DNA from 2 places in the Kitasatospora sp. NPDC042419 genome. Region 1 is predicted to be linked to the other one. Evidence: predicted binding sites of a transcription regulator. Region 1 holds the regulator's gene; the other holds the start of a gene.

Region 1 (3,410 bases):
GACGCCAGCGCGCTGGGGCGGCCGGTGAGCTGGGCGGCGGCCCGGTCGGCGGCCAGCTCCCGGTAGCGGGAGAGCAGCCTGGTCAGCAGGAAGCTGATCGCGTAGACCACGATCGACACCAGCGGGATGACCAGGGCGGCGAGCGCGGCGTTGGAGTCGTTGCTGTTGCGGGCGCCGCCCATGAACCCGCCGTACATGGCGATCCGGGTCATGGCCCCGGCGAGGACGCCGAGGAAGCCGGCGATCGTCATCACGGCGACGTCCCGGTGGGCGACGTGCGACAGCTCGTGGGCGAGCACGCCCTCCAGTTCCTCGGGCTCCAGCCGGCGCAGCAGCCCGGTGGTGACGCAGACCACCGCGTTCTTCGGGTTGCGGCCGGTGGCGAAGGCGTTCGGCATGTCGTTGTCGGCGACCGCCACCCGGGGTTTGGGCATGTCGGCCAGCGCGCAGAGCCGGTCGACGGTGCCGTGCAGCTGGGGGTACTGCTCGGGGGTGACGCGGTGGGCGCCCATGGCGCGTTCGGTGATCCGGTCGCTGAACCAGAACTGGGCGACGAACAGGCCGCCGGAGATCAGGACGATGATCGGCCAGGCGCCGCGCAGCAGCACGATCAGCAGGCCGGTGAATCCGACGTACAGCAGCCCGATCACGAACATCGTGCCGACCATCCGGCCGGTCAGGCCGCGGTCGGGTGCGAAGCGGGTGTGGTGGCCCGAGGTCGACATCGCTGGTCCTCCGTTCGCCGTCCGCTTTCGATGCTGCCACCCGGCCGGGCCCGCGGCATCACCCGCGCGCCGCGAACTGCGGGCAGGATCACCCCGGCCGGGCCGTTCCTGAGGTCGGACCCGGGCCTTACACTGGCAGGTACGGTTCTGGCACTCGTGTGTTCCGAGTGCCAAGCCCGGGCCCTCCCAGAGGGGGCCGAAGCGACTCGAAACGGACACGTGTCACAACGGACAACGCGTGAAGACGGAGGTGCGTGCCCATGGCCGGTGAGGTCCGCCAGCTGGACGACCGCAAGCTCGCGGTGCTTCGCGCGATCGTCCAGGACTACGTGGGGACCGAGGAGCCGGTGGGTTCCAAGGCCCTGGTGGAGCGGCACAACCTCGGGGTCTCCCCGGCGACCGTCCGCAACGACATGGCCGCGCTGGAGGAGGACGGCTACATCCACCAGCCGCACACCAGCGCCGGGCGCATCCCCACCGACAAGGGGTACCGCCTGTTCGTGGACCGGCTGGCGGAGGTGAAGCCGATGAGCGCGCCCGAGCGGCGGGCGATCCGGCACTTCCTGGACGGGGCGGTCGACCTCGACGACGTGGTCGCCCGTACGGTCCGGCTGCTCGCCCAGCTGACCCGCCAGGTCGCTGTGGTGCAGTACCCCTCGCTCTCCCGTTCCACCGTGCGGCACATCGAGCTGGTCGCGCTGGCCCCGGCCAAGGTGATGCTGGTCCTGATCACCAACACCGGCCGGGTCGAGCAGCGGATGGTGGACTGCCCGGGGGCGGTCGGCGAGACCGTCCTTGCGGACCTCCGGGCCCGGATCAACGCGCGGGCCGCCGGACAGCGGCTGCCCGACGTCCCGGGGCTGCTGGAGGACCTGCCCGCCCAGTTCGAGGCGGGTGACCGGCCGACCGTCTCGACGGTCCTGGCGACGCTCTTCGAGGCGCTCGCCGAGCAGAACGAGGAACGGATCATGCTGGCCGGCACGGCCAACCTGACCCGTTTCGGCCACGACTTCCCGTTGACCATCCAGCCGGTGCTGGAGGCACTGGAGGAGCAGGTCATCCTGCTCCGCCTCCTGGGTGAGACCGCGGACGCCGGGATGACGGTCCGGATCGGGCGCGAGAACGCCTACGAGGGCCTCAATTCCACCTCCGTCGTCTCGGTCGGTTACGGTTCGGGCGACGAGAGCGTGGCCAAACTGGGTGTGATCGGTCCGACCCGGATGGACTATCCGGGCACAATGGGGGCGGTGCGAGCGGTGGCACGGTACGTGGGCCAGATCCTGGCCGAGTCGTAGGAAAGGCCACCGCCAGGACCCTGGCGGTGGTTCCAGTCGCAAGCACTTCTACAGGCGGAACAAGCGGAGCATTTGGTGGCCACGGACTACTACGCGGTACTCGGCGTCCGACGGGATGCGGGGCAGGACGAGATCAAGAAGGCGTTCCGGCGCCTGGCACGCGAACTGCACCCGGACGTCAACCCGGACCCGAAGACGCAGGAGCGGTTCAAGGAGATCAACGCCGCCTACGAGGTGCTCTCCGATCCGCAGAAGCGCCAGGTCTACGACCTCGGCGGCGACCCGCTGTCGCCGAACGGCGGCGCGGGCGGGCCGGGCGGCTTCGGCGCGGGCGCGGCGGGCTTCGGCTTCTCCGACATCATGGACGCCTTCTTCGGCGCGGCCTCCGGCCAGCGCGGCCCGCGCTCGCGGACCCGGCGCGGCCAGGACGCCATGATCCGGCTGGAGATCACCCTGGAGGAGGCCGCCTTCGGCACCACCAAGGAGCTCCAGGTCGACACGGCCGTCACCTGCACCACCTGCAGCGGCGAGGGCGCGGCCCCCGGCACCTCCGCGCAGACCTGTGACATGTGTCGCGGCAAGGGCGAGGTCTCCCAGGTCACCCGGTCCTTCCTGGGCCAGGTCATGACCTCCCGCCCCTGCCCGCAGTGCCAGGGCTTCGGCACCGTCGTGCCGACCCCGTGCCCGGAGTGCGCCGGCGACGGCCGGGTCCGCGCCCGCCGCACCCTGACGGTCAAGATCCCCGCCGGTGTCGACAACGGCACCCGGATCCAGTTGGCCGGCGAGGGCGAGGTCGGCCCCGGCGGCGGCCCGGCCGGCGACCTCTACGTCGAGATCGCCGAGACCAGCCACACGGTGTTCCAGCGGCGCGGCGACGACCTGCACTGCACCGTCACCATCCCGATGACGGCCGCCTCGCTCGGCACCCAGGTGCCGCTGCAGACGCTCGACGGGCTGGAGGAGGTCGACATCCGGCCCGGCACCCAGTCCGGCCAGTCGATCCCGCTGCACGGCCGCGGCATCACCCACCTGCGCGGCGGCGGCCGGGGCGACCTGATAGTGCACGTCGAGGTGCAGACGCCCACCAAGCTCGACGCCGAGCAGGAGGAGCTGCTGCGCCGCCTCGCGGTGCTGCGCGGCGAGGAGCGGCCGTCCGGCCAGTTCGCGCCCGGGCAGCAGGGGCTGTTCTCCCGGCTGAAGGACGCCTTCAACGGCCGCTGACGGCTCCGGCGCCCGGCACCCCCGCGACACACCGTCCGGGGGCGCCGGGCGCCGTCGTTCCACCGCCCGACCCACTCCGGAGGAAGACCCCATGACCGCGCCCGTGTTCGTCGTCGAGACCGAGCGGATCGCCGCCGCCGCTCCCGGCGCGCTGGTCCGGCTGGACGGG
Region 2 (3,410 bases), on a different contig from region 1:
GACCGGCGTTGGCCGCGATCTGCTTGATCGGGGCCTCCAGCGCGATCTTGACGATGTTGGCACCGGTGGCCTCGTCGCCCTCCAGCTCCAGCTTGTCGAACGCGACCGCGGCCTGCAGCAGGGCGACGCCACCACCGGCGACGATGCCCTCCTCGACGGCGGCCTTGGCGTTGCGCACCGCGTCCTCGATACGGTGCTTGCGCTCCTTGAGCTCGACCTCGGTCGCCGCGCCGGCCTTGATGACGGCCACGCCGCCGGCCAGCTTGGCGAGGCGCTCCTGGAGCTTCTCGCGGTCGTAGTCCGAGTCGCTGTTCTCGATCTCGACACGGATCTGGCTCACGCGGCCGGCGACCTGCTCGCCGTCGCCGCCACCGTCGACGATGGTCGTCTCGTCCTTGGTGATGACCACCTTGCGGGCGGTGCCCAGCAGGTCGAGGCCGGCGCTCTCCAGCTTCAGGCCCACCTCCTCGGCGATCACGGTGCCGCCGGTGAGGATGGCGATGTCCTGCAGCATGGCCTTGCGGCGGTCACCGAAGCCCGGGGCCTTGACGGCGACGGACTTGAAGGTGCCCTTGATCTTGTTCACGACCAGGGTCGACAGGGCCTCGGCCTCGACGTCCTCGGCGATGATGACCAGCGGCTTGCCGCTCTGCATGACCTTCTCCAGCAGCGGGAGCAGGTCCTTGACCGAGCCGATCTTGGAGTTGGCGATCAGGATGTACGGCTCGTCGAAGACGGCCTCCATGCGCTCCAGGTCGGTGGCGAAGTAGGCCGAGATGTAGCCCTTGTCGAAGCGCATGCCCTCGGTGAGCTCAAGCTCCAGACCGAAGGTGTTGCTCTCCTCGACGGTGATGACGCCTTCCTTGCCGACCTTGTCCATGGCCTCGGCGATGAGCTCGCCGATCTGGGTGTCGGCGGCCGAGATGGAGGCGGTGGAGGCGATCTGCTCCTTGGTCTCCACGTCCTTGGCCTGGGCCAGGAGCTGGTCGGAGACGGCGACGACGGCCTTCTCGATACCACGCTTCAGGGCCATCGGGTTGGCGCCGGCGGCGACGTTGCGCAGACCCTCGCGGACGAGCGCCTGGGCCAGCACGGTGGCGGTGGTGGTGCCGTCACCCGCGACGTCGTCGGTCTTCTTGGCGACCTCCTTGACGAGCTCCGCACCGATCTTCTCGTACGGGTCCTCGAGCTCGATCTCCTTGGCGATGGAGACACCGTCGTTGGTGATGGTGGGGGCGCCCCACTTCTTCTCCAGAACGACGTTGCGACCCTTGGGGCCGAGCGTGACCTTCACCGCGTCGGCGAGCTGGTTCATGCCACGCTCAAGGCCGCGGCGAGCTTCCTCATCAAAGGCGATGATCTTGGCCATCTGAAGTGGTCCTCCGGGACACGGTCGACTGCTCGGACCAAGGGGTGCCCGCGACGGACGGCCCTGGTGTGCGGGGGTCCCATTCCCCTACCGCTCCCTGGGGCCTCACCGACCCGGTCCGCTTATCACTCTCAAGCTGTGAGTGCTAACGCCAATGATTAGCACTCTGGGTGGGCGAGTGCAAGCCCAATCGGCGATCCGCGAGCCCTGCCGGGCCTCTCCGCGCGCCGCGCCGGACGGCCCCGCGACCGCGTCCGGACACGCCGACGGGCCCGTACGACACGTGCCGTACGGGCCCGCCGTGAAGCGAGAGGTGCACCAGCCGATGGGCCGAGCCGAACTCCTGGGTGTCGAAAAGGTCAGACCGCCGCGCGGACCATGTCCGCCTGCGGGCCCTTCTGCCCCTGAGAGATCTCGAACTCGACCCGCTGGCCCTCCTCAAGGGTGCGGTAGCCGTCCATCTGGATCGCGCTGTAGTGGACGAAGACGTCCGCACCACCGTCGACCGCGATGAAGCCGTAGCCCTTCTCCGCGTTGAACCACTTGACGGTGCCCTGAGCCATTCCGAACTCCCCTAGTGCTGTGCTGGCCCTTCACGCGCCCGCAGGTCTGCGGGCCCGGGTCTGGTTGGAGGCCGGCCCGGGGAACCCCCCCTGGGCGCAGCCGTGCACGCCACAATCCCCCCGACGCCGCCGGACGGTATCCGGCGAACGGGCGATTGCGTCGACCGCGGCTGAATGTATCCGGATCGACGCCCTCTGCAACAGGGTCAACGGTTGGGAATTCCCCGGTGTGATCAAGGGACAGTACGGGAGCAATCGGGAGGAAAGCCGCCTTTCCTCCCGGACATAGCGGACGGAATGCCCGAAATCCACTCCAGAATTCTGACACCGGCCTGACATGTTTCCCCGCCGCGGGCCGGTCGCCGGTCTCAACGACCGGACGGTCGGCGGCGGTACGGGTGCGGGCGGACCCGGTCACGGGGAGAGCGGGGAGGGGGCGGCTCTGTTCCCGGTCCAGCGACACTTTACTCCGACCGGGACAGAAAATATTCCCGCCAAAATACGACCGGCCGTCCGCGGCACGGAATTCCGTGCTGCGGACGGCCGGGAACGGCGAAAAGGCGCTCAGCAGCCGCCGGCCACCGCCGGAATGATCGAGACGCTCGCGCCGTCCTTGATCTCCGTCGCCAGGCCCTCGGCGAACCGCACGTCGTCGTCGTTCACGTAGACGTTCACGAAACGGCGCAGCTTGCCGGTGTCGTCCAGGATCCGCGCGGCGATCCCGGCGTGGTTCTTCTCCAGGTCGGCGATGACGTCACCCAGGGTGCCGCCCTCGGCGGAAACCTCGCTGGCGCCGCCGGTGTAGGTGCGCAGGATGGTCGGGATGCGGACGTTGGCGCTCATGGGGTCTTCTCCTCGATGCGGGGGCGGGGGCTGGCGGGGCTGGGGCTGGGGGCTGGCGGGGAGCCGTGACGGGGCGGGCCGGCGGTGCCGGCACCGGGGCCCGTCGGGGCGGACGGCCGGGCCGGTCAGGCGGACGCGAGGCCGGCGTCCCGGAACGACGCCAGCGTCGGCCGGATCACGGCGGTCATGCCGGCCTCCGAGACGGCGTCCAGCGTCTTGAGGCCGTCGCCGGTGTTGATCGCGACGGTCTCCTTCGACGGGTCCAGCTGCCCGGTCTCGACCAGCTTCTTGAGCACGCCGACGGTCACCCCGCCCGCGGTCTCGGCGAAGACGCCCTCGGTGCGGGCCAGCAGCCGGATCGCCGCCACGACCTCCTCGTCCGTCACGTCCTCCACCGCGCCGCCGGTGCGCCGGGCGATGTCGAGCACGTACGGGCCGTCGGCCGGGTTGCCGATCGCCAGCGACTTGGCGATGGTGTCGGGCTTGACCGGCCGGATCACGTCGTGGCCGGCCTTGAACGCCGCCGACACCGGCGAGCAGCCCGCCGCCTGGGCGCCGAAGATCCGGTACGGCCGGTCCTCGACCAGGCCCAGCTTGATCAGCTCCTGCAGCCCCTTGTCGATCTTGGTCAGCTG

The links. The regulator HrcA, encoded in region 1, represses chaperone genes, less so after heat shock. The targets are predictions, from matches to a motif close to TTNGCACTCNGNNNNNCNGAGTGCNAA.
Region 2: groL (chaperonin GroEL) is a predicted target of HrcA. The motif match lies at 1,528-1,554, and genes of this name have one in related genera.

What each region holds. Positions count from the first base shown of each region.
Region 1 is NZ_JBWKAW010000001.1:726,855-730,264, reverse strand. It holds gene htpX (zinc metalloprotease HtpX) at 1-725, opposite strand, end outside; gene hrcA (heat-inducible transcriptional repressor HrcA) at 986-2,020, shown strand; gene dnaJ (molecular chaperone DnaJ) at 2,096-3,241, shown strand; gene AC067J_RS03240 (16S rRNA (uracil(1498)-N(3))-methyltransferase) at 3,333-3,410, shown strand, end outside.
Region 2 is NZ_JBWKAW010000011.1:7,503-10,912, reverse strand. It holds gene groL (chaperonin GroEL) at 1-1,369, opposite strand, end outside; gene AC067J_RS21360 (cold-shock protein) at 1,729-1,932, opposite strand; gene AC067J_RS21355 (ubiquitin-like small modifier protein 1) at 2,497-2,775, opposite strand; gene thrC (threonine synthase) at 2,901-3,410, opposite strand, start outside.